3 regions of the Lactobacillus sp. ESL0228 genome follow, and region 3 is predicted to be linked to each of the others. Evidence: riboswitches for the same ligand, from Rfam matches in the RefSeq annotation. Region 3 holds a riboswitch; each other region holds the start of a gene.
The links. Region 3 has a riboswitch for thiamine pyrophosphate ahead of F5ESL0228_RS01940 (ECF transporter S component). Riboswitches for the same ligand answer to the same signal wherever they lie in the genome.
Positions count from the first base shown of each region.

Region 1: another riboswitch for thiamine pyrophosphate. It lies ahead of thiM (hydroxyethylthiazole kinase); the one in region 3 lies ahead of F5ESL0228_RS01940 (ECF transporter S component).
Region 2: another riboswitch for thiamine pyrophosphate. It lies ahead of F5ESL0228_RS00425 (ATP-binding cassette domain-containing protein); the one in region 3 lies ahead of F5ESL0228_RS01940 (ECF transporter S component).

Region 1 covers NZ_REHJ01000011.1:128,168-138,536, forward strand. Annotated here, with positions in the region: gene F5ESL0228_RS07665 (tyrosine-protein phosphatase) at 1-183, opposite strand, end outside; gene glpK (glycerol kinase GlpK) at 217-1,719, opposite strand; gene thiD (bifunctional hydroxymethylpyrimidine kinase/phosphomethylpyrimidine kinase) at 1,862-2,674, shown strand; gene F5ESL0228_RS07680 (type 1 glutamine amidotransferase) at 2,739-3,410, shown strand; gene tenA (thiaminase II) at 3,444-4,100, opposite strand; TPP riboswitch at 4,192-4,295, shown strand; gene thiM (hydroxyethylthiazole kinase) at 4,367-5,155, shown strand; gene thiD (bifunctional hydroxymethylpyrimidine kinase/phosphomethylpyrimidine kinase) at 5,169-5,978, shown strand; gene thiE (thiamine phosphate synthase) at 5,984-6,646, shown strand; gene F5ESL0228_RS07705 (hypothetical protein) at 6,831-7,586, opposite strand; gene F5ESL0228_RS07710 (LytTR family DNA-binding domain-containing protein) at 7,583-8,041, opposite strand; gene F5ESL0228_RS07715 (helix-turn-helix domain-containing protein) at 8,227-9,084, opposite strand; gene F5ESL0228_RS07720 (MFS transporter) at 9,604-10,369, shown strand, end outside.
Region 2 covers NZ_REHJ01000002.1:23,469-33,837, forward strand. Annotated here, with positions in the region: gene F5ESL0228_RS00395 (hypothetical protein) at 1-80, shown strand, start outside; gene F5ESL0228_RS00400 (two-component system regulatory protein YycI) at 82-903, shown strand; gene F5ESL0228_RS00405 (MBL fold metallo-hydrolase) at 920-1,717, shown strand; gene F5ESL0228_RS00410 (S1C family serine protease) at 1,787-2,971, shown strand; gene rlmH (23S rRNA (pseudouridine(1915)-N(3))-methyltransferase RlmH) at 3,459-3,938, shown strand; gene F5ESL0228_RS00420 (energy-coupling factor transporter transmembrane protein EcfT) at 4,019-4,672, opposite strand; gene F5ESL0228_RS00425 (ATP-binding cassette domain-containing protein) at 4,682-6,064, opposite strand; TPP riboswitch at 6,087-6,176, opposite strand; gene F5ESL0228_RS00430 (helix-turn-helix transcriptional regulator) at 6,312-7,250, shown strand; gene htpX (zinc metalloprotease HtpX) at 7,386-8,276, opposite strand; gene F5ESL0228_RS00440 (LemA family protein) at 8,294-8,866, opposite strand; gene F5ESL0228_RS00445 (SLC13 family permease) at 8,952-10,052, opposite strand; gene F5ESL0228_RS00450 (iron-sulfur cluster biosynthesis family protein) at 10,241-10,369, shown strand, end outside.
Region 3 covers NZ_REHJ01000007.1:14,334-24,702, reverse strand. Annotated here, with positions in the region: gene F5ESL0228_RS01975 (6-phospho-beta-glucosidase) at 1-384, shown strand, start outside; gene F5ESL0228_RS01970 (hypothetical protein) at 922-1,233, opposite strand; gene F5ESL0228_RS08395 (hypothetical protein) at 1,337-1,549, opposite strand; gene F5ESL0228_RS01960 (PTS lactose/cellobiose transporter subunit IIA) at 2,018-2,377, opposite strand; gene F5ESL0228_RS01955 (PTS sugar transporter subunit IIB) at 2,388-2,723, opposite strand; gene udk (uridine kinase) at 3,432-4,073, shown strand; gene F5ESL0228_RS01940 (ECF transporter S component) at 4,119-4,697, opposite strand; TPP riboswitch at 4,741-4,830, opposite strand; gene F5ESL0228_RS01935 (M42 family metallopeptidase) at 4,881-5,963, opposite strand; gene hpt (hypoxanthine phosphoribosyltransferase) at 6,203-6,772, shown strand; gene F5ESL0228_RS08230 (hypothetical protein) at 7,069-7,257, shown strand; gene F5ESL0228_RS01925 (DUF2087 domain-containing protein) at 7,379-7,591, shown strand; gene F5ESL0228_RS08580 (helix-turn-helix domain-containing protein) at 7,642-7,848, opposite strand; gene F5ESL0228_RS01915 (hypothetical protein) at 8,197-8,922, opposite strand; gene F5ESL0228_RS01910 (XRE family transcriptional regulator) at 8,915-9,817, opposite strand.

The sequences.
Region 1 (10,369 bases), on a different contig from region 3:
ATCGCAATCAACTGCAATTCGTAATTGAACTAATTTAGTTTGATCAGTTGCAGTCAATGAACTAAGCGAATCAGACCGATAAATTTTATTCCATTTAACTTTCTGGCCATTTTCATTTTGATAGCCGCCAACATCTCTAAAATTCAACGGCCCATCCAATTTAATAATTCGATCATGTACCAATTAACTCACTCTTTCTTAACTCAAATATCAAATTCATTCATCATGAGCAAAAATCTGCGTTGCCTTAACGGCTCTTTTCCAGCCTTGATATAAACGGTTTCGTTCGCCATCATCCATTTGACTTTCAAATGTCTTACCGACAACAAAAATATCTTTAAGCTCATCAACATCTTTCCAATAACCCACGGCAAGACCTGCTAAAAAAGCCGCCCCTAAAGCAGTCGTTTCCAACATTTGCGACCGCTCAATTTTTATTCCTAAGAGGTCTGCTTGAAATTGCAATAAATAATCATTATTTGATGCCCCGCCATCGACACGCAAGGTAGGAATTTGAATTCCGGAATCAAGTTGCATTGTATCAACTACATCTCTAGTTTGATAAGCTAACGATTGGAGCGTGGCCTTGATAAAATCATTTCTATTTGTTCCACGTGTAACTCCAAATACGGCACCTCGAGCTTCTGAATCCCAGTACGGGGCGCCAAGTCCTGTAAATGCTGGAACAACATAAACCTCATTTTCAGATTTTGATAAACTAGCCGCTTTCTCCGACTCTGCTGCCGTTTTAATCATTTTCATTGAATCTCGTAACCATTGAATGGCACTACCAGAAACAAAAATCGATCCTTCAAGTGCATATGTTATTTTACCATCAAGTCCATATGCAATGGTTGTAAGTAAATTATTATCTGATTCGGTTGGCTGCTCACCTGTATTCATTACAATAAATGAACCTGTTCCATAGGTGTTTTTTACCATACCCTTTCTCAATGCCAACTGTCCAACTAAAGCCGCTTGTTGATCGCCTGCAATTCCACATATTGGAACTTTCTCACCAAAAAAAGTATAAGACTTGGTATAACCATAAATTTCAGAATTTGATTTGACTTTGGGAAGCATTTCTTTAGGAATATTAAGCAAATTCAAAATATCATCATCCCATTGTAAATCATGAATATTGAATAGCATTGTTCTAGAAGCATTAGTATAGTCCGTCACATGAACTGTGCCATCAGTCAACTTCCATAACAACCAGCTATCAATAGTTCCAAACAACAAGTCACCTTGCTCTGCGCGTTTCTGTGCCCCGTCTACATGATCCAAGATCCACCTTATTTTGGTTGCACTAAAATAAGGATCAATGATTAATCCCGTTTTTTTATGAATCATTTGACTATAGCCATTATTTTTTAAATTTTCGGCTAATTCGGTTGTCTGCCGTGATTGCCATACAATTGCATTATAAATAGGTTTACCAGTTTTTTTATCCCAAATAACTGTAGTTTCTCTTTGGTTGGTGATTCCAATACCTTTAATTTGTTCAGGACGAATTCCGGAATTGATAATCGCATTAGCAATTGTCGTTTGTACTGCATGCCAAATCTCTTCAGCCTTGTGCTCAACCCATCCAGGTTGAGGAAAATACTGCGGAAATTCTGTTTGCGAAGAAGCAATCTTATGACCTTGATGGTCTATAATCATCGCCCGTGTCGAAGTAGTACCCTCATCAATTGCCATAATGTAATTTTTTGCCATAAATTGTCCTTTCTTAAGAAAGCGATTTACTATAATTTTACTACCTAAGCCCACTTTTACAAGAAATAATTATAGCATGGGATCTATTTTTTAAGTTATACTGTGAGCATCAAGCTTTGATTAAAAAGAGGATAACAAAATTATGAAAAAAGAAATAATTACCTTAACAATTGCTGGAAACGATAGTGACGGTAGTGCAGGAATGACCGCAGATTTACATTCATTTTATGCTCGCGGAGTTTATGGCATGGGGCTCTTAACTGCCGCTGTTGCTGGAAACACCACGGGAATCTACGCCCAAGAAGTAATGCCCATTTCATTTATTCAAAAGCAATTTGATGTTCTAAATGATGATTTTGCAATTTCAGCTCTTAAAACTGGAATGCTGGCTAATAAAGAAATTATTACTTGCGTTGCAGCTAACTTGCGTAAATATGATATGGGTAAGATTGTCATTGATCCTGTTATTATGACTAAACATGGCAATACCCTGCTTGACGATGACGCTTACCAAGCTTTCTTAGATGAACTACTACCACTTGCTGATATCATTACACCTAATTTTTATGAACAACAAAAATTAACAGGGCTTTCTTTGGATTCAAAAGAAGAAGTGCTGATGGGGGCAAAAATGTTACAAGCAATGGGAGCGAAGAATGTTTTAATGAAGGGGCGCCACGATAGTCCTCACCAAACCCGAGTAACCGATGTACTGCTGGCTGCTGACGGTCAGGTTTATGAATTTACTAAGCCGTTTATTAATACTGAACGAATTAACGGCACAGGCGATACCCTATCAGCAGTTATTGCTGCTGAACTTGCCAAAAAAATGTCAATTATTGACAGTGTTAAAATTGCTAAAGATTTTACTTATGAAGCAATCGCTCATCCAATTGAAGTTGGCTCAAAATATGGTCCAATTAATCATTTCGCTGCCCAAGAAGATATTGAATAATTATCTTTTGCTCACGCTTTACCTTTAGGATATACTTTAACCAAAGAATAGAGGTAGAGATAAAATGGCAGATAAATCAATTAAAATTGCATACTTATACGAAGACCTAATGAATACCTATGGTGATTCTGGTGATGTCAAAATTATTCGCTATTTACTAAAAAAACAAAATTATACAACTCAAATAGATAATATTTCTTTAAACGATAGCTTTGACGCTTTTGACTATGACTTTGTTTTTTTTGGTGGTGGCCAAGATTTTGAACAAACTGTAGTTGCCAAAGACTTACCACGTCATAAAGATACTTTAACCAACTATATCAATAGTGACGGCCCAATGTTAGGTGTTTGTGGGGGCTATCAATTAGTTGGTTCTTATTACAAAACTAATTCTGGCATTACAATTAAAGGACTAGATATCTTACCCTTCCACACCGTTTTTAAGTCAGATAAGCGAATGATTGGTGATACTAGGTATCTGAGCGACTGGGGTGAAGTTAGTGCCTTTGAAAACCATTCAGGACAAACATATTTTGATGATAAAGAAAAACTGCATCCTTTAGGCAAAATGATTGAAGGTTATGGTAATAACCCCCAAGATAAAGTCGAAGGGCTACGTTATCATAACTTTATTGGTACCTATTCTCATGGACCATTATTAAAAAACCTTAATGTCGCCCAAGCAATTGTTGACATGATTTTGGCTCGGCATGAAAAACGACTTGCGGCTCAATAAAAAAACTGAACTACTAGCTAGTTCAGTTTTTTATTACCATCGCTCTTTTGCGTAAGCCATTTGCCAAAACTGTAATTCGTAGTAGCTACTGCGAACAAAAGCTGTTTGCATCATTTGACGATCAGTTACGGTGGCTTGACTAGCCAAAGTATTTATTAATTGCAAAATATGCGTCACATTGACCTCATACCAGTCACTATCATAAGTATCTATCCATGTTTGATAGAGTGTTACGGGTGAGCCAACTTTAGCTAATTTTTGCCCAATTTCTTGATACAACCAATAACAAGGAACAATTGCAGCGATTGCTGGAGCAAAGCCATCACGTTCGAGTGTCAGATACATATGATTGACATAATTATACGCAGTAGGCGCAATCGCTGTTTGTCTAATTTCCATTGGAGTAATTTTTAATTCCGTAAAAAAATCACTGCGGACAGACCATTCGCAAGCTCTAAGATCTGCTTCACTCTGCAATAAAAATTTTTTAATTTGCGGATTACCTGCTTGTTCAGCTAATAGATGATGGAACTTACTAAATTCAACTAAATAATACCGATCCTGCAGTAAATAAAACCGAAATTTTGTTAACGGTAGTTGGCCACTTTGTAATTCTGTAATGAAAGGATGCACCAGACTTTTTTGCCATATATTTTGTGCTGCTTGATGCAATTGCTGCGTGAAACTCATTAATTTGCCTCTTTTCTACTTTATTAATTTTATTCTTATTTTATGCCTATTTTTAATTGTCTTAAACTTAAAAAGTCATTATAATAGAAAGCGATAACACGAGGGGAGCCCCCATCAAGGCTGAGATGGAACTACGTTCTAGACCCTTTGAACCTGTAAGCTAATTCTTGCGTAGGAACGTGTCAATAACCGTTAAGCTTTGACACATGATAGTGTCAAAGTTTTTTATTTACGCAAGTAGGCTAGTGCAATTGTTGGAGGTTGAAATGAAGTTAAATATTCTCAATGAATTACGAGAAAAAAATCCGGTTGTTTTAAATGCTGCTAATTTTGTCACCGTTCAAGATGTTGCTAATAGTTTAAATGCTATTGGTGCTTCACCAATTATGAGTAAGGAAATTGCCGAAGCCGAAGAAATGGTTAAGATGGCTTCAAGCGTCACCCTTAATCTCGGCACTTTAACCCAGTTGCAAATTGCCCAAATGAAAAAAATAGGCGCTTTAGCTACCCAAGATAAAAAGCCTATCGTATTTGACCCTGTCGCTGTAGGAGCGGTTAATTATCGTCTGCAAACAGCGCAGGCCCTCCTCCACAGATTTCCAGTTAGCATAATCCGTGGTAATGCTGGTGAAATTGCAGCTTTAGGGGGTTTTGAATGGAATGCCCGAGGGATTGATGCTGGTTCGGGTTCAGGTAATCTTGACCAAATCACCCAAAAAACGGCTCAAAAATTGGACTGTGTTGTTATTGCTAGTGGTGCAACAGACACAATCAGCAATGGCAAGAAGATTGCACATGTTTACAACGGCACCCCGCTATTTCAAGCCCATGTTGGCTCAGGTGATGTACTATCTAGTATTGTGGCAGCTTTTGCAGCAGTTGGGACTGATCCATTTGAAGCAGCTCAAACTGCCACCTTGGTATTTGCAGCTACTGGCGAATTACTAGCTAAAGGCCAGCCAGAAATTGGCCCTGGCACGTTCGGTATGCATCTGATAGACTACTTGGCTAAAGTTCAAGTTGCCGATATTGAAAAAATAGCAAAATTTGACTAAAGGACGACTTTTTATGACTGAAAAAATTAATTCTTTCCCTCAAGTATTAACAATCGCTGGGACCGATTCTGGTGGTGGTGCTGGTATTATGGCTGATCTTAAGACTTTTCAAATGCAAAAAGTTTTTGGTACAGCAGTGGTGGTAGCAGTTACCGCACAAAATACCCTTGGTGTACAAGACTCTTTTTTAATACCATTAGAACTAATTGATGCACAATTTACCTCACTTGCCGCTGATTTTAAGATTCGCGCCTGCAAAACAGGAATGCTTGGCGATGCAGCTCACGTGCATCAAGTTGCTCTTAACCTAAAAAAGTATGATTTTGGTCCCATTACAATTGATCCTGTAATGGTAGCTAAAGGCGGTGCACCCCTGCTAAGTAAAGATGCTGTTAAAACTGTCAAAGATGAACTTTTACCACTTGCAGATTTAGTAACACCCAACTTGCCCGAAGCTGAAGTACTGACGGGAATTAAGGCAAGCAGCGAAAAACAGTATCCAGCATTAGCTCATGCCTTACAAGAGATGGGTGTGAAAAATGTTCTAATCAAAGGTGGTCATGCTGAAAATGAACTAGTACGCGACTATGCCCTCTTAGCCGATGGTACCGATTTTTGGATTAGCAGTCCACGTACCCACACCAAAAGAACTCACGGCACCGGTGACACTTTAGCTGCAACAATTACAGCTCAGCTCGCTCACGGTCAAACTTTAAGTGCTGCAATTAAACTTGGTAAACAATACGTAGCCAAAGCTATCGCAGAAACCATCCAAGTTGGCCATGGTCACGGACCACTTAATCATTGGGTAAAAATAAACTAGGAGAAATTATGCAAAAATTTGATCCCACACAGTTAACCGCATATTTTGTCTGTGGAACACAAGACCTGCCCGCAAACAAAAGTCTACCAGAATTAGTAGAAGAAGCTCTCAAAGCTGGCATCACTGCTTATCAATTCCGTGACAAGGGTCCTAAATCAACTTTGAAACAAAGTGACCGCTTATCAATGGCCGAAGAACTACACCAACTTTGTCAAAAATATGATGTGCCATTTTTTATCGATGATGATGTTGCTTTAGCCAAAAAAGTTCACGCTGAAGGAATCCATGTTGGTCAAGATGATGAAGATATTGCCCAGGTAATAAATGAAGTAGCCGGCCAGATGATTGTGGGATACTCATGTTCTACTATGACAGAAATTGCCAAAGGCGACTTTATTACTGGCATTGATTATTATGGCAGTGGTCCAATTTTTACCACACAATCAAAAGACGATGCTGATCCAGAAATAGGTCTTACTGGTTTAGCTAAACTAGTCAAGCGCACTAGTAGACCAATCGTTGCAATTGGTGGCATTAAGGTTACAGATTTACCAGCAATTGCCCAAACTAATGTAGCTGGCGCAGCAGTTATTTCAATGATTTCCCAAAGTAAGAACATTCAAAAGACTGTTACAGCAATGCTTACCACCAATTGGCAGCGACAATAATAGCTGTTAGCTTCTTCCTCGTTATTTAAAGCCTTAGTTATCTTCAAAAAAGGCAGTACTACCTTAAGTACTGCCTTTTTTAACTTCTTTAAATATACTTCATAAGAGTAATCTTTACTTTGCTCCAAATTTTTTCGATACTAGGGCATTTTTTAATACAGTTAGGTGCATTGTTACGGCTCTTTTAAACATAATTAATCGAAATTGAGACAAATCTACTTGATCCTTGAAGAATTACCGTTGGACCATCGCCTTTTGCTGTACCGTTGATTTCTACTTCACCCAAAATAGTAGCTAAATTGTCTTTAAGTTTCCATGACAACGGCAAGTAGATTGCGATCTCACTCATTAAAGCATTGACATTAATTACCACCGTATCGCCAGCAGGTTTAGCAGAATCTAGATAGACACTAGTTGTACCCATTGTTGAATTAATAGTGACTGTTTCTAAGTTTTGTGAATGAACGTAGCGCGAAACTTCCGATAGTTTTTGGTTAATCACGATATGACGTTCATCATTTTCATTGTCGTCATCACCAAAATCACTTTTGGTAGAGGTGAATTCGCCATCCGTCCAACCTCTGCTTTGACGCTTATTGAAAAAATAAGATGTGTGATAGTGATGCCAACTTTTTGCAAAAATCAAATGTAATCCCGCATACACTAAGCAAGTTGCTAAAAGTAACGTCCACGGAACAATACTGGTGATGTGTAGTGGCTCAGCATAAACAATTAATAAAAAAGCGACTGAAAATACTGTACCAAATAAATTATGATTAACGAGGCTATTGATTAAGCTTACTGCAAAAATCACTGTCCAAAAAATAGTGGCCAAGCCTAAGTGAAAAGATAAAAGCTGTAATTGATTAAGAATTAAGAAAACGGCTGCTGCCACTAAACCAATGCCCCACAAAATTTCTTTAATCTTTTGTTTTCTCATGATAAGGACCTTCTCTCATTTAATTTATCACTCAAATTATGATAATAACGGCGTGAAACGTAGACAACTTTGTAAGAATCTCGAAAATGTACTTGGCAATTAGAAATTGATCTAGTTAATGCATAAACCTGTTTTAAATTTAAAATAGTTGATTTAGAAACACGCATAAACTGCCAGCTAAGTAATTTCTCTAATTCATATAATTTATAATTAACGCTAAAAGAATTACCTTTTGTATGCGCAACTACTTGGCGACCTTCAGTTTCCAAAAATAGAATATCATCTAAATTTAAATAGTATGTCAGCTCATTTTTGTAACATTCTAATTGATTGGGTCGTTCACTTAGTTCTTGCAGTTGCCGATAGATTTCTTCCACTTCAGCTGTTAATTCTGGTGCCTGAATAGTAACCATTGTTTCAGCAGTATCCGCATTCAAATCAATTTTAACTTTCAAAACTCTCACCTGCCCTTCAATTGGTAATTTTAATTAAACCCTAATTTAAACGTAAAAGCCAGCAACATGGTGCAAGTGGTTCCTTTATCTAAGTAAGCGGTCAATTTTAATAAGTGAATATAATAGTCATAATTTTTTTACAAGTAATTGAAAAGATTCTGCCAAGAAAGATCACCAGCTAATGATTAGCCATTTTGTTTTTTAAAAAATCGTTCTAATTCTTTGCCATACTCAGGCATACCCAATAAAGAAAAATTCTCAATTGCTATTCGACAAATATCTAAATATTTATCTTCTGCTTTGTAATGATACTCAATCATATTTTTGAGTAACAAAATGACATTTTTATAAAAAAACAATTCAGGTTTAGTATCAATTTGATCTGCAGCCATAATTAAAAAGTGTGTTGCATCATATTCATTCTCTTCAATACACTGAATTAATAAATTACCAATAACACTTAAAATTATTGCCAACGTCTTCACATCATTGGATCCTTGGAATTGCTTAATTATCCTTCTAGTAATTAATAAATTGCTTTCAAGATCATAGAACATCATAAAATTGCAATACAGCACTAACTTAGACTTATCAAAATTAGGTCTACTAAAGATTTGATCTTTTAGAGCCTTTTTTTCTATATCATTTAAATCTTCATTATTTACATTAGCAATATAAGCATCAAGATAAAGCAAGTCAGTCTCTTTATTAGGAAGATCACTTTTACTAACAAATTCTTTCAACTTTAACAATTCGTTTTTTGAATTCCGATAATAAGCATCACTTATTACAGTCATTAATTCGCGTTCTTGATTATATTTTGATTGTTTAGAACTATTTAGTTCACCAAAAAAATCAAGTAAAGAGACAGAATTATAATTCAGTAAACTTACTAAATCTTCTGCAGAAATACGATGAATATCTTTTTCTACCTTAGAGTAATAGGAAGGACTTACAATATCCCCAATCCACTCTCGTTGAGTTTTTTCTTTATTCAGTCGAAATTTTCTTAATAAGCTACCAATAGTCATAATTTTCTCCATTCCTGTTACTTGTAATACTATATTTTTAATTTTTATTACGCCTGAATTTATTTTTCCCAATAAGTATTAATATTATATTTGTTCTGATTCACTTGCCTCTTTCTTATTTAACTATAAAATTTCGAATACGACATTTTTATGCTTAAAATTATAGCCCTTTTATAATAAAAATATCATCAAATTAAGAAATGAGAGGCAAATATTATGAACATCTTTTTAAAGAATAAAAACTACAGAAAATTTACTCTTGCCAGCTGGTTATCCAGCGCAGGCAACATCCTTTTCTACCTGGCTCTCATGACTTATGCTAGTAAATTGAAAAATTATTCCTTGGCATTATCTTTAATTGCGATTACCGAGTCACTACCAGACTTAATTCAAAGTCTCAGTGGCTACCTAGCGGACCGGACACACAATAAATACCGCGTAATTGTCTGGCTTGCAGTCATTCGCTTTGCTTTGTACATGCTGGTGGGCCTGCTCTTCGTCACCAATATTGCCGGCTGGAACCTGGTTTTAATGGTTATCGGACTCAACTTTGTATCTGATCTATCCGGCATGTACTCTAGCGGTTTACAAACGCCTCTAATCGTTGGCCTCGTCGGTGAAAATGAAATGGCCGAAGCCCAGGGTTTTACAGGCGGCGTATCACAACTAATTACGCTAGTCGCACAATTTGTCGGTTCCGGGCTCCTGCTCTTCATGTCATATTCAGAACTAGCCATTGTCAATGCTCTAACCTTCTTAGCAGCTGGCTTACTCTACGCCAACATTGGGGCAAATGTTCGCAAGCAGCAGCCTGACCAGAAAGAAGAGGTCAATGACCAAAACTTTTTTGCCACGATTGGTTCATCACTCAAGCAAGTACGGCAAGCCCACGGACTCTTAACAATTGTTTTAGTTGTAGCTATGCTTAATGGTTTGCTCAGCTCTGTTGAGCCATTAATTTCAATCGTTATTGCCGGCAACAAAAGCATGCTTATCGGCAGCTATAGTTTCACCATCGCACTTCTAGGAGCTGCTGCAGCAATCGGCTTAGCTCTTGGCAGTGCAGTCGGCACCAAACTCCTTAAAAACACGTCGCTTTTCCAGCTATCTTTATTATCTACTATCAATAGTGCCATTATGGCCGTTGTCATTTTGAACAAGAGCAGCATACTTTGCCTTATCTTAATGACCACTCTTGGCTTCTTAGCTGGTACGAGCAGCCCTAAGTTAATGCAATGGTTGGTTATCTCCGTAGATCGCAAAATTTTAGCTTCTTCAGCAGGGCTTTTAAACACAA
Region 2 (10,369 bases), on a different contig from region 3:
GAAGTGTTTCTGAATGGGGAAAGCAGAATTTTAGTAATTTAAACAAAATCAGTTCAGTAAAATCAGAAGAGGGGAAATAGGATGGATCGAAAAAGAATTGAATGGCTGATCTTTGTTATTTTCTTATTAATTGATCTTTACCTTGGATTTGAGATTTGGCGTTCACCAATTAGTTTAGGCAATACATCTGGCTTAACGACTACCAGCATTCGATCAGAGATGAGAGCAGATGGAATTGATCTTCCGCCACATATTTCACATAAACAGCAGTCGGGCTACTATTTGGCCGCTAGAAAACATGACTATCTTTCCCCCAAGGCAGATAGTTTAACAAACGTAAGCATTCACTATTCAAAAAATGATAATGAATTAACAGGTACGCCCAAAGCTCTTGTTTTATCTAGCGGTAACAAGAAAAAAACTTTGCAACAATTAGAGGATTTTAAGAACGATCCAAGAAATGTTCCTTATGGTAAACAGTTCAAATATAATCCAAGTCTATCAAGTGAAACTACATATTGCTATGTTCAAACTACAGATTATGGACCAATTTATGATAACGATGCGCAGTTAACTATTAATGTACATGCTGGTCAAATTGTTAACTATACGATTTCTTATATGGGTCCAATTAGTGCAGTTCGTGAGCCACAATTGATCATTAGTGCATGGCATGCAGTTAAAGCAATGTATACTGATCGTGAAATTGTCAATAATTCACGTGTCTTGAAGGTTAGTCTTGGTTACTCAAAATTAACAGAAGTTCGTGGTAATATAATTTTGCTTCCAACTTGGTTAATTTTAGTCGAAAATAAAACAACTAAAAATATAACGGTTAAAAGAGTTAATGCTTTCACAGCACAAATCTTGCAAGGTAGTTCGTATAATATCCAAAAAAATTAGAAAGAAGGTAGCTGTTGTGAGGGTTTCTATTTTAGCTAGTGGTTCAACTGGAAATACAAGTTTAATTGAAACAAGTCAGCATAAGATTTTAATGGATGCTGGATTATCTGGCAAAAAAATTCAGTCATTGTTAGCCAAAATCGGTGTTGATATTAATGATATTGATATGATTTTTTTGAGCCATGACCATTCTGATCATAGTAAAGGCTTGGGGGTTTTATTACGACGTTATCCTCAAATGGATGCTTTTACTAACAGTGGAACTTGGAAATATTTAAATAAAACTCAGAAAATTGGTAAGCTCCCAGTTGAACAAGTTAATATTATTGAGCCGGGGCAAACAAAAACTTTTGGTGATCTTGATGTAACAGCATTTGCAACAAGTCATGATGCGGCTGAGCCGCAGTATTATGTTTTTACTAGTGATGGAAAACGGATGGTCTTTTTAACAGATACGGGATATGTATCTCAAAGAGTAAAAAGTGTTATTACTGATGCGGATGCCTATTTAATGGAATTTAACTATGATGATATGATGTTACGCAACGGACCATATTCTTGGTCATTAAAACACCGAATTTTATCTGATGTTGGTCATTTATCAAACGTGGAAGCTGGAGAAGCCTTGCTTGATGTGGTATCAAACAAGACAGAACATATTTTTTTGGCTCATCGGAGTCAGCATAATAATACTGCAAAACTTGCCTATCAAGCTGCTAAGCAAATCTTAGTTAATGGGGATGCCTGTTTACCCAGTGATGTTAAAATTATTATGACTGATTCAGAGGAGCCAACAGACTTAATACAAATTTAACAGGTTTATTAACAACTTTTTTAAGGTTTATTGGTATATTAATCAAAGTTATCTAAAGGAGATTAAATGATGGAAAAACATAATGGGATTGTCAAAACAGCCATTGTTGGCGTAGTTGCAGGAATTATTGGTGGTGGTGTATCCTACGCTACCTTAGATCGAATCAATACCGCAAGTTTTAATAATGATGCTCAGACTAGTATTAGCTCTAACAGTGCCAAGACTTCTAAAAACAGTGCTAAGACCAGTGGGACAATGACTCCTGCTTATAATGATGTCAGAGGTGCGGTAGTATCGGTTATCAATATGAAACGTCAACGTAGCAGTAGCAACTCCTTATTCGATATTTTTGGTGATGATGAGCCTAATAAAGACAAAGGTAAGTTGCAGACTTATAGTGAGGGTTCTGGTGTAATCTACATGAAAAGTGGCAATAAGGGCTATATTGTGACTAATAATCATGTTGTTTCTGGTAGTGACAGAATCCAGGTCATGTTATCCAATGGTAAAACTGTGAACGCGCGAATTGTAGGTACAGATGCTACCACTGATTTAGCAGTCTTATCGATTGATGCCAGTCATGTTACTCAAACTGCTGAATTTGGTGATTCTAAGAGTCTACAAGCTGGTCAAACTGTAATTGCGGTCGGATCCCCTCTAGGTAGCGAATATGCCTCTACAGTTACCCAAGGAATAATTTCTGCTCCGGTACGTAACATCACAACTTCTTCAGCAAACCAGCAAACTGTTATTCAAACTGATGCGGCAATTAATCCAGGTAATTCAGGAGGAGCACTAGTTAATTCTGCCGGTCAAGTAATTGGAATTAGTTCAATGAAACTAGCACAATCTGGTGATGGCACATCTGTGGAAGGAATGGGTTTTGCTATTCCTTCTAACGAGGTCGTTACGATTGTTAATCAATTGGTTAAGAAAGGAAAGATTGTTAGACCACAATTAGGTGTTAAGGTAATTGCGCTACAAGGAATCCCAAATAGCTATCGCAAACAACTTAATATCAAATCCAATTTGAAGACGGGCATTTATATTGCTGAAGTAACGAAACGTAGTGCGGCTCAGGTAGCTGGATTAAAAACAGGTGATGTCATTGTAAAAGTTGACAACAAGTCTGTCTCTGATGTAGCATCGTTACACAGTATTTTGTATAATCATAAAGTCGGTGATAACGTTGATGTTATCGTTAATCGCAATGGTAAAGAGCTTAATTTGCATGTTAAATTGCAGGCAGATTAAGTTGAGTAGTATTTTGTAATTAGATAATAAAATAGGCTATACTGAGCGGTTTTTAATGCAAGTATAGCTTTTTTGTTAATAATTTAAATGCGAAACAATATAATGTTCGCTTTTTTAAGCTGTCAAGGCAAATGCTTTTAAGGCAAAGTTGTTAACAACTGTGGAAAACTTTGTGGATTGTGCATAAATTGATAAAATAAGCTCAAAAATGCTGTGGATAATCTGTGGATTGTGTGTAAATAATAAAACAGTAAAATTTGTTAAAATACTTATTAAGGCTTATATATTAGCTTTAAGGGATTTAAAGTTTGTAAAATTGAATAACAACAATAAATTTGTGAGTAAAAAAAGTTGTAAAAGATCAAAAAAATCAAGAACCACAAGTTAAGATAGTGTTTTATATTACAACCACAAAATGTTGATTTGTGTTTTTCACAGGTGTGGAAAAACATAGTGGAAAGATTGGGAATTGAGGGATAAAATGGCGATAAAGATAAAAATTATTTGTGTTGGTAAGCTAAAAGAAAAGTATTTTAAGGATGCAATTGCAGAATATCAGAAGCGACTCAGTCGCTTTGCCCAAATTGAAGTAATTCAGGTTCCTGATGAGCAAGCTCCTGAGAAGTTAAGTGTAGCAGAGCAAGATAAGGTTAAAGAAATTGAAGGTCAACGAATTCTACAAAAAATTAGAGATAAAGAATATGTTTTTGTTACGGCAATCAAAGGTAAGCAAAGTTCTAGTGAAGAATTTGCTCAAGAAATTAACAATTTAGCAATCTATGGTCATTCAAATATTACTTTTGTTGTTGGAGGAAGTCTCGGAACAAGTCAAGCTGTAAATGAACGTGGGGATGAATTACTAAGTTTTGGTAAATTGACATTACCTCATCAATTAATGCGAGTGGTATTAATTGAACAAATTTACCGTGCGTTCATGATTATTAGTGGTAGTCCTTATCATAAATAAAAAAGGATCAGTAAAATGATATGACCCCCAAAATTAGGACAAATTTGGGGGTCATATCAAAACGATCATTTTTTATTAAGCTAATGCAATATAAATAGGCTTAAGTTAACTATTAGCAAAATTATAATACTTATAGTCCAATCACTTACCTTAATCGGTATTTTTATAATTACTGAACGTGTTGCATTCTCATGATAGCCATGAGACTCCATTCCTTGAGCCAAGTTTTCAGCAGAATTTAGGGCTACAAGAATTGCTTTGAAATATAGAGTAGGTGACCAGAAACCAAGGTAAATACCCCGCATCATTGCAGCCGTGCGAATTTGCCTAATTGCTTGTTTAATTTGTGGCACAATGTTGAGGGCTGCTAAAACCCCATAAGCGAATTTGCTTGGTAAATGAAAATTTTGTTCGAAAGAGCGAGCCATTTGTTCGGCACTGGTATCAACTGCTACGCAATAAATTGTTAAAGTGTAGACGTAAATACGACTAGATAAGCTGAGAGCATTGGTTAAATTTGGTTGTGGCGCAAACCAATATAGGGTGGCAAAGATAGTAACTGTCGCTAGTAGTGGGGCAAACAACGTTATAAGTAAGTTTTTCAATTTAACATGCTTAATTAGTAAGTAAATAATACTGATGCTGATAATTAGGAAGTTGGTTGCCAAACTGGACTCAAAAGATATTTCTAAAGAAATAATTAATGCTAAGAGAAATTTAAAACTAGGGTTCAATGGTATACCTCATTTAGTGACATAAGTTAATTGATGATTAGCTAAAACAAGATGATAGTCACACCAACTAGCAAGGTTAGTTAATTCATGACTGATAATAAGTAGTGTTTGTTTCCTGTCTATTTGACTTTGTCTTAATAATTTCATGACTTGAAGTGCCGAGTCTTGATCAAGCCCACTGAGTGGCTCATCTAAGAGTAGTACCTTCTGGTTAGAGATTAACATTAGTAGTATTTGTAATTTCTTTTGTTGTCCACCCGAAAGAGAATAAACTACCTGATCTAGAAGTTGATCTAAATTCAAGTTTACTAAAGCTTGCTGAATTTTTTGATCAGTGAAAAAATTGTCAGAGCGTTGCTTCTTGCTCAGATTTAGTTCATCTAGTACAGTAACATTAATAAATTGATCGGTTGCTTCTTGGAAAACTTGCCCAACTTGCCGTAAATATTTGCGGGGCGAAAGTTGACAAATTTCTTGTTTGTTAAAAGTTAAGTTGCCTTCATAAGGTAGCATTTGGGTTAATGCTTCAAATAGTGAGGTTTTTCCTGCGCCGTTTGCCCCAGTAATTAATGTTGTTTTGCCAGCAATAATTTGTAATTCGTGTTGGGATAATAATAATCGATTTTGTTTGATTTCAGTATTGGCGAAAGTAAAGCAACTACTTTCATGCACTGGAATGGAGAAAGAATAGGTAGGATGTTGATCATTAGTGTGCAGTAGCAGCTTTTTTTCTTTTTCTTTTAGTTTGACAATCGTTTTATCACGAAACTGAAACAAGTTGTCGCAAATTCCGACATAATCACTAAGAATGTGATCGCTAAGAAAGATTGTTTTGCCTAAATCACGCAGATGAGCCAATTTGGTAATTAAGAATTTACGAGTGGTGGGATCGCAACTAGCGAAAGGCTCATCCAATAAAAAAACATCAACATCCATTGCTACAAGTACTGCCAGGGCAACACGCTGCTGTTCGCCTCCTGACATAGTATTAATTTTTTGATCAAGTAAATGGCTAATCCCGGCAAAATTGACAGCTTGTTGTAATCTTGTTGGGTATTTCTCACGACTAATTTGTAAGTTTTCTAAAGCAAAAACAATTTCCTCTCGAGGAGTTGCCATTGTAAATTGTTCACTAGCTTTTTGAAACATCATCGCAGTTTGAAGGTTATCCAAGTTAATCGAACCACTAATTGTACCGGCATATTTAGGATAGAGTTGTGCTAGTATTTTTAAAAAGGTTGATTTGCCACATCCTGAGGGTCCAATTAATAGCGAAAATTCACCTGTTGGGATGGATAAATTAGTTTGTTCTAAAATAGTATTTTGTTTATCATATGAAAAAGTCAAATTTTTACTTGTAATCAATTTTATCCTCAATATAAAAAAAGCCATCATAACCAAAAGGGTCTGACGACATGAAATCATTAATTTTCCCTTCGCTGGTATTAACCATAGCAGGTTCAGCGGGTATATTCTCAGCCTCTTGGCACCCCGATAATTGATTTCATTATATCTAAAAGCAGGTTTACTGTCTAGTAGAAGAAATTTTTTATAATGGGATAGTTATTGACCAGTAGGATAAAATTCATTAATATATAATAAAATTATAAAGCAGTCACTATTTAAAGAAGGTGAATTTATGGTAGCGTTTAAACTAGAACAATATTTAGCAAGTGTTCTGGATGCTGTGGATGTTGATTCAAATGAAGTACAATTAAAGGTAGGAAATAGCAGTTTTGATATCTTTACAGCTTATCTTGAAAACCGTAATGCAGGTATACACAGGTATCAGACTACCAATACTACTATTCTTTACGAAATTACTGGTAAAACCAAGATTAGAAATAATGGCCGTGAGTTAAAGTTAGGGCCAGGAAATATCATGATTTTGCGACGTAAGTGTGAGTACGATGTGCAAACACAACTAAAAGGAAATGTGTTACTAAAACTTGAATTTAATTCTAATTTAAATTTTAAAACCTTTTTGATTAACGCAGGTGTACTTGATCCAAGCGAACGAAATGTAATCAATAATGTCCACGATGCTTTAAAAACAAGACAATTACTTTATATAAAAAGTTCACCAATCTCGAAACCAGCACAATTACTTAAAGAAATTATTGATGAATATCTAAATCAAAATATGTTTACCCAAAGCATGATTATTGCACAATTAAGCATACTTTTCATAACGACTATTAGAAACCGTGATTTAATAGTAATTCCTGATACTATTCAAGAATTTGCGCCTACTACGCTAGAGCAATATATTGATGATAATTATGCAAAGGTAACGCTTGCCCAAGCTGCTCAATATTTCGGTTTTAACACTAATTATTTTTCTAGTTTAGTAAAACAAAAAACTGGTAAAAGTTTTGTTGAACACGTTGATGAAAGAAGAATGCAAGAAGCTCGTAATTTGCTTGCTCGACCGGATATTTCGATTAAAGAGATTATTGCCCGTGTTGGTTATAGTGGGAAGTCCTTTTTTTATAAGAAGTTTAATGAGTATTACCATGAAACTCCAGTGCAAATGCGGACAGAATTGTTCCGGCAGGCTAATATTAATTTAAAATGATTACTGGGAACTAATAAGCTATCAAGAAAATTACTTGCTAGCAATTTTGAAATTTTAAATATACTGACTAACTAAAAATGAGGTGTTTCGAGTATATAACTCAAGACACCTCATTTAGTTGTTTAATTAATAAAATTACATTTTTTCTAACCGCTTAATACGTTCTTCTGTTGGAGGATGTGTGTCAAATAAATGAGAAACTCCCTTTTTGTTTAACGGATTTTCGATATACATTCCAGCACTACTAGGATCTGCTTTTTTCATTGGGTCAGAACCTTCAATTTTCTCTAATGCAGAAATTAAGCCTTGGGGGTTACGTGTTAACTCAACTGAAGATGCATCAGCTAAGTATTCACGGTTACGTGATAAAGCCATTTGTGCCAAACTGGCACAAAGTGGCCCTAAGATAAGGACAAAAAGAATTGCAACAACTTTAAAAACTACCTCTAACCCATTACTCGAATTGGTATCACGGTCATCGTCATCAATCCACCAGATGTAACGACTGGCAATTCCTGATAAGAAGGAAATTACACCTACTAAGACAGCCGCAATTGTTGAAACCATAATATCGTAATTACGGATATGTGAAATTTCGTGCCCTAGCACACCTTCAAGTTCTTCACGGTTCATTAAATCAAGTAAACCTTGTGTTACTGCAACAGCAGAATGATTAGGGTCACGTCCCGTGGCAAAAGCATTTGGGCTTTGATCATTAATAATGAAAACGCGTGGCATTGGGACTTTACCGACCATGGCCATATCTTGAACAACATGCCACAATTCAGGGTGATCTTGTTCACTTATTTCTTGAGCATGGTTTAGACTCATCACCATATTTGCTGGATTAGGTAGAACAATTAACATGTAAATTACACTAAAAAACAAAGCAATAATTAACCCTAAAATTGGTCGGTTGCCAAAAATGTATCCTAATCCAGCACCAACTAATGCAAGAATGATAATAAATAAAGTCATTATCCAAACTGTTTTGCGCTTATTGCGGGCAATTTGTTGAAATAACATAAGAATTATCCTGCCGCTTAAAACTTAACTTTTGGTACTTCTTTTTCCGCTTCACTTGTTTGTAAATAATCAACTTTCTTAAAGCCATGAATATGAGCAACTAGATTCGACGGAAAAGTTAGAATTTTTTGATCATAAAGAGCTGCCGATGAATTATAGAGCTGCCGCGAATAAGCAATTTTATTTTCGGTATTGGTCAATTCCTCCTGTAATTTTAGGAAGTTCTGGTTAGCCTTTAAGTCAGGATAATTTTCTGACAAAGCAAAGATAGTCTTTAAAGCATCAGAAATTTGATTAGAAACTTTTAATGTTTGAGTATGATCATTAGTAGGAACATTATTTAGTTGATTTCGCAGTTGAACGACGTTCTCAAGGGTTTCTTTTTCATGTTTGGCGTAGCCTTTAGTTGTTTCCACTAAATTGGGAATTAAGTCATTACGTCGTTTTAACTGTACGTCAATTTGGCTCCACGATTCATCGATGTAGACCTTGGATTTTTGCAAACTATTATAAATAGTAATATAAATGGCAATTAATAAAACAAGGATAACGACAATTATCCAAAATAAGCTGAATGATAAACTAAACATTACTTTTCCTCCTTAATAAGTATTTAATCAATTATAACTGATTATATGTTATTTGAATACAAAAGTGATTACTGATAAATAGTTTTTAAATAAGTAATAATAACCAACCGACTATTGTTAAAATAATTAAACTAATTAGTTGCATAATTAGCCATTTTTTGAAAAATTCACTTCTGGAAACGGTAGCGTTTTGGGTAAAAGTTTTTAAGACAAGCATATTAGCCATTGATCCGATTGGTGAACCGAAACCACCAATGTTAGAACCTAAAAAGAGAGCTTTAGCGTATGGTGTGAATTTTCCTACTAAAATAGTTGCTGGAACGTTGCTGATAATTTGACTAGAAAGAATTGAGGTAAAATATGTCGATTGTTCCGAATTAATCATCGTATGGATAAGGGTGACAATGATTGGGATCTGTTGAATATCACTAATAAAAATAAAGAAGCAGGTAAAGGTTAAAAGTAGGGCATAGTCAATTTTCAGTAAGATTCGTGGATTGATTACAAGGGCTAAAATAATAGCAATGATCATAGGAATTACAATGTTGATAATCTTGAAAACACCCAAAAAGAATAAGGCAAAAACGATTGTAGTTATAATAGTAGGACGTACACTAATATTGATTGGCTTAATATCTTGTCTTGGAATTTGTTTACGTGGAATAAAATAAAAAATAATCAAGGAAATTAATACTGATGCCAGTAAATAAGGTAATGACCATGAAAAAAATTCAAACGCGCCAACCGAATATTTGCTAACCAAAAAAATGTTATGTGGATTACCCCAAGGTGTAAATGCTGCCCCAATATTTGCTCCCATCCCAATTAAGGTGACCGGCAAAATTTGTGGCAGTTTGCAACGTTTAGCAATGTTTAAGTATAGCGGAATCAATGTAAGTGCCGTTATATCATTTCCCAGAAACATCCCAGAAATAATTGCAAGTAATGTAAACAGAATATTTAACTTTTGCATATTATCAGCGACGCTGGTAAGTTTATATGCCAGAACATCAAGTACATGTAAGTAGGCGTAAATTTGGATGATGATTAGCATTGTTGTGATTGAAAATATCGTATGCAAATTGATATCCTCAATTCGCGGTCTAGCAAAAAACAGACTAATAATTGTTACCACAATAGTAATTTGCAAGATTCTGTCACTAAAAATCTTTTTTAAGCTGGACATAAAATGTCCCCTTTCACAAGTTATATTCATCTATGTATCGCTATATACATTTTGAGCTTTTTTTTGTTTGTTAGCAATAACAAAATTCTATGGTAACAAAAAATGTGATACTGTAAACATAAACTTTGACTTGATTGTGTAATATAGCATATACTCATGGAAATGGTAAAGATTAGGAGGAAATGAAGATGGAAAACTCTAAATCGATTAAAATAAACATCAAATCCAGTGCTGCTGATAAAATCAGGTCACAAGTAAAGACTGGACAAGTTGTTTTATTAGCATTAAACGATGGTTCTAATAAATATTCTGATGTT
Region 3 (10,369 bases):
GATCCAGAAGGTTTAAGAATTGCCTTAAATCATTTAACAGATCGTTATCATAAGCCATTATTCATCGTTGAAAATGGTCTTGGTGCATACGATAAAGTTGAAGCAGATGGCTCTATTCATGATGATTACCGCGTTGATTATTTGAGAAAACATATTTCTGAAATGGAAAAAGCCGTAGAAATTGATGGGGTTGACTTAATGGGTTATCTTCCTTGGGGACCTATTGATCTTGTTTCTGCAGGTACTGGTCAAATGGATAAACGTTATGGCTTTATCTACGTAGATAAGAATGATGCAGGTGAAGGAGACCTGAGTCGTTCACGTAAAGATTCCTTTGCTTGGTACAAAAAAGTTATTACTACTAATGGCTTAGATTTAGATTAATTACCAGCAATTCAACCAAAGAAGACTCACAATTTTTTGCGAATGCAACAGGAGATAATTTTCTTTATTTGAAAATTATCTCCTGTTTTTTTATTTAATGATGAGTTATTTAAATAATACAGTTAATGGTTTAAAACTACATAAACCTATTAATTTTGGCTCATCCTATTGATAGATATCTTAATCTAGTTTCTATGATTATTCTATATAATAGGTTTCTCTAGGCAAAAAAGAGGTCCTAAGCCCTCAACAATAAAATTCATTGACTCTACTCTTCAAATCTATTTAGGAGTTTGCTTCTATCCTCTCTTTAATTGTATTGAACTTTTGCTCAACATTAAAAACCTTAACCTCGCAGTTACTAATTAGGTTGCCGAAACTGTTAACAGCATTGCAATAAATGTAATCTAATCGCCCATGGTCATTCGACTCACGTTTGGCACAATCACAATGACCAAGTTTTATTGTTTGTATTTGATTTATTGGTCTAATTGTGAAATTAAAACTGAAAATAGGGCGCTTACACCTTTGTATATATTATTTGCCAAAAACCATGTTGCCTGAAGCCCAAATAATATAAAAAAACAAAATAACACAAATAATTAGAGCTAATAACTCACCTAAAAGCATACTTATAATAAAAAGAATATGTTGGCGTTGAAAAAATGTCGTAAATAAGTCCCCTAAAGTTAGCCAATGAAAGCCTAAAACACCAACGCTTAAATCCATAAGCTTGAAAAGCGGTAAGATTAAAACTAGCAAGAGTTCGCATAGTGAAATAATCCGTACAACTTTATAGGCATGATCTGTTAACAGCTGTTCTCTCATTGTAGGCTTGTTTTTTGTCATTATTATTGTTAGCTCCAATCTTTATATTGCCAAGATCTAACCTTAAATATTCCCCAAATATTGTTTTAATTATATTTTTGGCATTTGCATATGTTTTCATGACTTACCTTTCAGTAAAATAAAGTTTATCTACTTTCCAATAGAAGTTATTTTCTTTTTTCATATCAACCCCTATTGCTTTTCCTTTGATTTCTGTACCATACAAATAAATATTTTTATCTCCACCTTGGTAATCAGAAGTATTTTTGCAAGAATCATTTTTATTAAGATGTACTAAAAATAAATATATTTTTTTATTATCTGATACTTTTTTCATTTCTTTAATATCGTGATTTTTAATCATTGCATTAATTTGATAATCTAATTCATAAGAGATATAAGTTTCAGAACAAAAAATATATATTCCTAATAATATAATTATTGTAATCACAATATAAGTTAATTTATGACTATTATTTATCAGGATCACCACCAGTTAGAGCATATCTCTTTTATTTATAATGAAAGCAAGTTTTGGAATTTAGTATATAATAAAAAATCATTTTTTACAATTAGTTTAGTAGGTAGTATGTGAAGCGTTAAAACAGAGTATAATTACATTGATTGCTAAAAAAGCAATGTGTTTTAGTAATTAATAATTCAAAAATACTGAAGTAACCAACTGCCAAGTACAGGAAATTAAAATATTTATAAATATTTACATCATTTGACAAAGAGCTTTAATTTGACACACAAAAAAAACGAAGTCGTAAAAACTTCGCTTTTTAACTTTTATTCAACGTTTTTATTTTAATACATCCGCTTTATACAATTTTTCATATAAGTCGACCATTTCACCAGCCAAGTCTCTAAAAGTAATTGCGTTCATCAAATGATCCTGTGAATGAACAACTAACAAAGTAACCTGCGTATGATTGCCTTGCGCTTCTTGCGTTAACATCGCAGTTTGAGAATTATGAGCTTCAGTTAATGAATCATCTGCTTCCTTTAATTTAGCACGTGCGCCATCAATGTCGCCCTTTTTGGCTAATCTAATAGCTTCAAAAGCCAGACTCTTCGCATTGCCACCATTTGCAATCAGCCCCATAGCTGCTTGCAAAGTTTCCTGTTCTTTTTGTTCAGCTGTCTTTTGTTCTGCCATCATAATCCCCCAATTAGCCGTTAATTAAATCTTGAGCTTGTTGCAAAACCTTCTTGCCATCCATCATGCCATAGGCTTGCATATTGATAACACCAAGAGGAATATCTTTTCCGTCCTTACCTTTGCCCTTAACTTTATTAGCAAAATCATCTTTCATATAACTGACTTGCGGTCCCAGCAAGACACAATCAATTTCTTCTTGATCAAGATGCTGTGAAGCTTCTGAAGCTGGACAAGCAAAAATTTTAACATCAAGTCCTTGCTCCTCAGCAGCTTGTTGCATCTTAGTTACCAATAAAGACGTACTCATACCAGCACTGCAATTTAGCATAATTGTTTGTTCTGCCATAATAATATTTCCTCCTAAATGTATCATAAGTTTATTCTATTATATCACTTATATCACTTTTTTGGATAGCGCTTTCCATTTTTTTGATGATTAGTGCAATTATTTCTCAGCTCCGAATTACGCCCAGCTAGATATAAAAATTTAAAATGGATGAACGAGACCTGTAATTCCTATCCCTAATAAAATAATACCGAAAAAGAAAGAATAACCTATTGCTGCTAAAGAGAATCCATTGTCCGTCCCCTTGTGTAAAATACCATTCGTGTACCGTACAGCATTAACAAGCTCATATACTGATAAACAAATAAATATAATTCCTACCATTCTACTAAAAATAAGACTATTAAAAAAGTTATTCATAAATATTACCTTCTCTCAATATTAAAAATCAGACGTAATCTTAAATGCGTCTTTTCATTTATTATTGTATATAATACCACATTTTTTAAATTATAGAACTTACCACAGTTTCAGAAACATAATTTCTTTTAGAAGCTGTAATAAAACAATGTGTTCATACCACATCAATAAAATATTTAACTGGCATTAAATTATAGTTAGTAACTATTCCTCTTTGTTTTTAAAATTATCTATTTCCCATATTATGATATATAAATCGATTTCAAACAAAAAATTTGTATTAACGTACTTATTGGCAATTCTTGATAAAGTAAAGTAAAATGTTATTTGATAAAAAGGAGTGTCTCAATGTCTCAACTTAAAAAACCTGTCGTAATCGGTATTACCGGCGGTTCAGGTAGTGGAAAAACTACCATTGCTCATAAAATTGTCGAACAGATGCAAGAAAATGAACATGTTTTAATTATGACACAAGATTCATATTATAAAGATAATACAGGGATTCCAATGAGTGCTAGACTCAATATTAATTATGATCATCCTAATGCTTTTGATATCCCGCTATTATCGAAACAATTACGCAGCTTACTTAATTATGAAGCTATTGAAATGCCTGTATATGATTTTAAAGAACATACCAGAAGCAAGGAAACCATTCATACTGATCCGGTTGATATTATTATTTTGGAAGGGATTTTGGTTCTATCTAACGAAGAAATACGTAATTTAATGGATATTAAAGTTTACGTTGACACTGATGATGATATTCGTTTCATCCGCCGATTGCAACGTGATCTTCAAGAACGTGGTAGATCAATTGAATCTGTTATTGAGCAGTATTTAGGAACAGTTAAGCCGATGTATCATCAGTTCATTGAGCCTACAAAGCGTTATGCGGATATCATTATTCCAGAAGGCGGAGACAATGATGTAGCCATTGACATGTTAACAACTAAAGTTCATTCAATTTTAAGTAAGGATATCAAATAAAAAACGAGAGCAAATTTTCTCTCGTTTTTATTTGTAATTAAACATTTAATCGACTTTTGGCTTTAACGCACGGTCAAACAAATTGGTAATTAGCTTAACTAAAACACCATCAAAAACAATTGATGAAATTAAATTGGTAATAAACATAACCAGTTGAAGCTGAAAACTGAACTTATTCCAGCCATATATTATATAAGAAGATATAAAGCAAGCCAAACCCGCAAACACTGCCCCTGTCAGTACACTTGTCCATGAGAATCTTTGATAACGACTTTTTTTAGGGAAAAAGCCTATTTCATTCGTTGCACCTTGCAGTATTCCGGAAATTAGTGTCATTGCACCCCATTGTCCGCCAATAGCCATTTCTACAATTGCAGACAATAATTCACCAATTGTTCCTGAACCAGGTGCTGGAACAAAATAAATTGCTAACGGTGCAGCTATTAACCATAATCCAGTAAAAACAGTATCCGTCACAGGCGCAAAGCCAGTTGGAATTAATATTAACTTAATTAAATTGTATGCCCAGTTAAAACCATAAGTATAAACCACACCCATAATTATTCCAATGAGTGCGATTAAAATGATTGACTTAACATTCCATTTCGATGATCTTGTAAACATAAAAAATACTCCTATAACTTGAGTCAATAGGAGTACACGTTAAATTTTTTCTTTAACACTTCCCTAGCGCAGGTATTATCCCGTTCAGGTTCAGAGGGTATTTCTCAGCTATGTGGCACCCCTAGTGACTTACTATAATTTATTAAAGTATAACATAAAGAATATTATTTCACCAAATTAATTCTAGAATTTAGTAAAACTATTCAGTTTTTCTTTAGTCATATCGCGAATAATTGCAACAGCTAAATCTACTGAAGCTTTAAAATCATGATATGAACTAAAACAATATGGTGAATGCTCATATCGAACTGGAATTCCAATAACAATTGTAGGCGCACCATTTTCATAGTAAATGGCTGCACCATCTTGTCCCCCACCAGTCCGAACAGAACGTGTATATGGTAAGTGATTCTTATCAGCTAAATCACAAGCATACTGTTGGAATTTAGGATTCGGTAAAAATGTAGTATCCATATCCCTTAACATCGGTCCACGATTAAGACCGGTTTGTGACAACCATTCAGGGGTAAAAGTATCATCGGCTGGGCAAGATTCAAGCACAATTGCTAAATCAGGTTTGACTGCTCGCGCAGTCACATAAGCACCACGAAGTCCAACTTCTTCTTGACTAGAAAGAGCTGCGACTACATTAAAGTTAGTTTCTTCTTCTTTTAAAATTTCAAGAACATCTGCCATTGCTGCTGCACCAAAACGATCATCAAAATCTTTACCAAAGAATAATCCCGTTTTTTCGTTATACTCACATTTTACATCAACAAAAATTGGACAACCCGTATCAATTTTAAAATCATTGATGGTCTCTTCACGCGAACATGAACCAACATCAATTGACATATCAGCAACATCTGGAACATTATTCCTTTCTGCTTCAGTCATAAAATGTGGTGGCTTTGTTGCAACAACGCCGGGAATATATTCGCCATCTTTATTTCTAATTTTTACTCGCAATGCTGGTATATTATATTTTACCCATCCACCTAGGGGAACAAATTTAATCATTCCATTTGGTCTGACTGCCTGAGTAATGAAACCAACAGCATCCGAATGAGCATCTAACTGAATTACTGGCCGTCCAGCTTGATTTTCTTTCTTAGCAGCGTATACATTAAGCATACCATCAACTTTGATATCAGCAAAATCTTTGACAGTTTGCGTGAACAATTTAACAAATTCTTCTTCAAAGCCTGACGTCGCATTTGCATCCGCAAAGGCTTTAAGCATTTTTATTTCTTTTTCTTTTTTCATTTAAATGCCTTCTCTTTAATTTAATATCTTTCTTCATTGTAACAAAAACTTTAGGAATAACTCTATAAATTTGAGTTAATATCCAGTTAATCCTACTATTTTTATTTAATATAATAATTTTGTCCGTAATTTAGACAACTATTGACAAAAAAAGTTTAAAACAGTCTGCTTTTTTAACCATAAAATGATATAATCGATACTATTAGTAATTCAAAAATTTTAAGGTAAAGGGTAAATCAATGCCGAAAAACGACAATATTAACAGTATTATTGACCATCAGTTGTTTACCGAAAACGACATTCATAAAATGTGCGTTAAACTAGGCAAACAGCTAACTGAAGATTATGCGGGAAAAAATCCTCTTATTGTAGGTGCACTTAAAGGCGCAATATTCTTTTTAACCGACCTGGTACGAGAAATGGATGTTAAAGAAGAAATTGACTTTCTTGATGTTTCCAGTTATGGCAATGGGTTTGAATCTTCTGGAAAAGTTAAGTTGATTTCAGATCTTACGACTGATGTCAATGGTCGCGATGTACTTATCGTCGAAGATATTGTTGATACTGGTCTTACTTTAAAGTATATGAAGAATTTGCTCAAAGAACGAGGCGCCAAAAGTGTCAAATGCTGCGTACTACTTAATAAAGAAACTAACAGACGAACCGATGTTGATATTGAATATTATGGTTCAAAAGTAGGCAATGAATTTGTTGTTGGTTATGGACTAGATTTTATGAATGCCTACCGCAATCTTCGCTACATTGGTGTACTTAAGCCTGAAATCATTGGACGCGTTACCAATAAATAAAATAATCAAATAAAAAGAAGACTGTTAAGTTAACCCTCTAGATGGATTTTGGTCCAATCTAGAGGGTTAATTTTATTTTGGCTAGTTATGGTAGATTCTTTCGTAAAACTATAATTGTCAGCCGCATTTAAAGCGGAGGCTTGATATTTAGAAGGGAAGTCTTGTTTTGCAAGATTTCTTTTTCTTTACAGCTATATTGTGTCATGAATAGCATATTAGTTTAAGGTCCAAGTCCTTGATTTCTAAGTTATTTTTATTGTTTAATTAAAGATTTAAACTTATCAAAATTTTTCTTTTTGCTCAATACTATATTCGGTAGTATTGAACAAATTCTTCAAGAGACAATACTACAACAAAGTATTACAATGGAATCTAATAGGGCAACAATAATTTCAGTCAGTAATGCACTTGATGCGGGTGTTTCTGTAATTGTTTTGTCAATTAATGGTTATATATCAGATAATTTTGGAATTGGTAGTGCTTAAATTTTTTTAGCAACTTTAGGGATAGTTTTATTTGGAATAAGCTATTTGTTAAATAGAAAGGCAGTAAGAGTTAATGGAGCATAACATTACATTAGATAAGTACGTGGATTCTAGAGGTAGAGTGAAAATTTGGCCGGGAAAAGAAAAAAATCGATTACTTGTCTTATCTTATTTAGCGACTAAATTTGAGCCTGAAAAGAAATACTCTGAACAGGATGTAAATCTCATTTTAATGGGACTTATAGATAATTATGTTACAAGAAGACGTGATTTAATAGAATATAACTTTTTGAATAGAACGGATGACGGTAGATTATATTGGAGAAGTAAATAAATTATTTGAAAAGTAGTACTTTTGAAATGAACACCAAAAGCCTGCTTTTTCTATCGCCTTGTGATAATAGAAAGATTAATAAACGATTTCAATTTTTTTCTATATCGTATGAAGGTTGCGCGATTGATACCAGTTAATTTTGCTACCCTGGTGTCGGTCATATCACTCTTATAAAGTCTAAAAACGTGTTGCAATTGTGGACTATCTTTAGAATATTTAGGCTTACGCTCATGATAGCGACCTTCTGCTTTAGCTATCTATTTCGATACCTTGACGTTGGCGCTCCTTAATTCGTTCATGATCACTTTCTGCCTGATATTTATATACTCAAGAATAAGATTATTTATTAGTTGCCGCAAATTAGGATCTTCAGTACCACACAAAGAGGAGAAATTTAAAATATTAAGTGTTGCACCCTCGTCTTTATTTTTGTACAAAAAAGCTAGAAACCACTCTCATTCGCAGTGATTTTTAGCTTTCAAGTTTAAGTCATCATAGTCACAGATAAAATTAACAACCTCACGTAGCCTATAGGCGACAAGTTTGTTAATATTTACAATATAAATTGTTGATAACAAGAGTACTTAACATAATCATGTGATTTATTAAAAAGCACTTATTGTACCCCTTTTATCTTTCCACCAAATAATTATTAACCACGGAATTAGTGTGACAACAAATGTTAAACATAGCAAGGCTAAATCCTTAACAAAGGATTGTCTAGTTAACAAATCATTGACTGCACAAAAGATATAGTGAAAGGGAAACATTTTTTGCAAGTTAGTAAGCCATTTAGTGAAAGTATCTTGTTTAAATAATTCAAAAGGACTAATCACCATCATCATAATTAGCATTAAGAAAAAAGTTAACTCATCAAGCGTGTCTTCTTGCAAGAGCATTCCTAATGTAAAGCCGATCACACTACTATAAATACCAGCGCTACTTAATAGCAGCATACAAATAATCAATTTATCATCAAATTTTATCTTAGAGCAGCCAACACCGATAATAATATTCGCCATAATGATAATTAGATTCAGAATTAATTGCAGCAATACCTGATCAAACAAATAATGTCCCAGGGAATAAAATGATGTTTTATCTTTTAATGCATAATACTGCTTGCCCGTATTGATTCTTTTGCCAAAAGTTACAACTGAGTTGCCGACAATCCCCCACAAACAGGCAATTAAGAAAATTGCATAATTGATACCAGTGTAAGAAGGAATTGCATTCAGCATCAATATATACCAGCAAATCGGAATAATAATTGTAAACACTATGAAGCGAGGATTGTGCAAAATGTTTTTTAATTGTAGCCATTTAATCATTATTAGTCTCCTTGCCATCGTTAAAATGCCGGTACCACTGTTCAATTGTCTGATGATGCTGGTGAATTTCATCAACATTGACATTCTGAGCAATTTGCCCATCTTTGAGCAACACAACTCGAGAAAAATACTTATCAATCTGGTTAAAATCATGAGTTGTCGTTAAAACCGTGCTGTTAATATGATCCAGCTGCTGCCAAAAAAAATCGATTGTTTTTAAATCCATTCCAGCTGTCGGCTCATCGAATATAAAAAACTTACTCGGCTTAATCAAAGTTAACAAAAGAAGTAATCTGCGTTTTTGACCACCAGATAGCTTTTTAATAGCAAGTTTAGCCTGCTGCTTAAGATTAAATTTTTCGAGTAGTGCATCAATTTTCCACTCATCATAAACCTGATCGATTGCGGCTTCTAATTGCAGCTGTTCGGATACCCTTAGCGTGTCAATCAAAACATTTTTCTGAGGCATAATGCTTAAATCGGTCTTGGGATCATAAAACAATTCAACCTTACCACTATCTGGCTGCAACAATTGAGTAATTATTTTAATTAAGGTTGATTTGCCCGCACCATTACTGCCCAACAATGCAATACGGTCTCTCGTTGCAATCGTTAAGTTAACCTTCCTTAATACCGGATAGGCAAATGACTTATGCAAATCAGTAACTTTCAACAAAAGATCCCGTTTAGTTGATACACCTGCCAATAAATAATCCAGTGATACACCAAATATCTCGGCTAAGTTAATCAGCTTAGTAATATCCGGTTCAGTTTCTCCTAACTCCCACTTAGAAACGGATTGCCGCGAAACGTACAATTTTTGCGCCAAATCATTTTGGGATAATCTTTGTTTGCGTCTCAATTTATTTAATTGCTCAACAAAAATATTTTCCATCACAATCATCCTTTCAAATTTGTTAGCCTAATTATCTCCTAACCCTCCTTTTTGCCAAGCAAATTTGTGATGCGTAACTGACAACCTACAGTTGCCAAAGCTGCTACAAGTCTCGAAAAAATCCATTACACAAAAAAACGCTCAGATTAATATCCAGCGTTCTTTCAATCTTCAGAATATATTTTAAAAATTTGCCCAAATCAAATATCTATTAAATAAGATTCAAGTTCATTCAACACCTTGATAATTTTTTATAACCTGTATTAAACCATGGGCTAAAATATTTATTTTTGAATACACTTAATTGCATCGGCTAATTACCTTCAATTAACGAACCGACCGATACCTTCAACATCTTGTACTGACTGATTCAATCATTTAGTTGCAGGAAAAGATAAAATACCAAATTAAGCAAGTTTATATTTTGGCTTTTAATTAAATTTGATAAATAAACATTTTATTATGCAGTATATTCTATTCAACAAAATTTAAAAAGTGGGTTTTAGCTGCAATAAATATTTCATATAATACTCTATGTTGTATGCAAAGTTT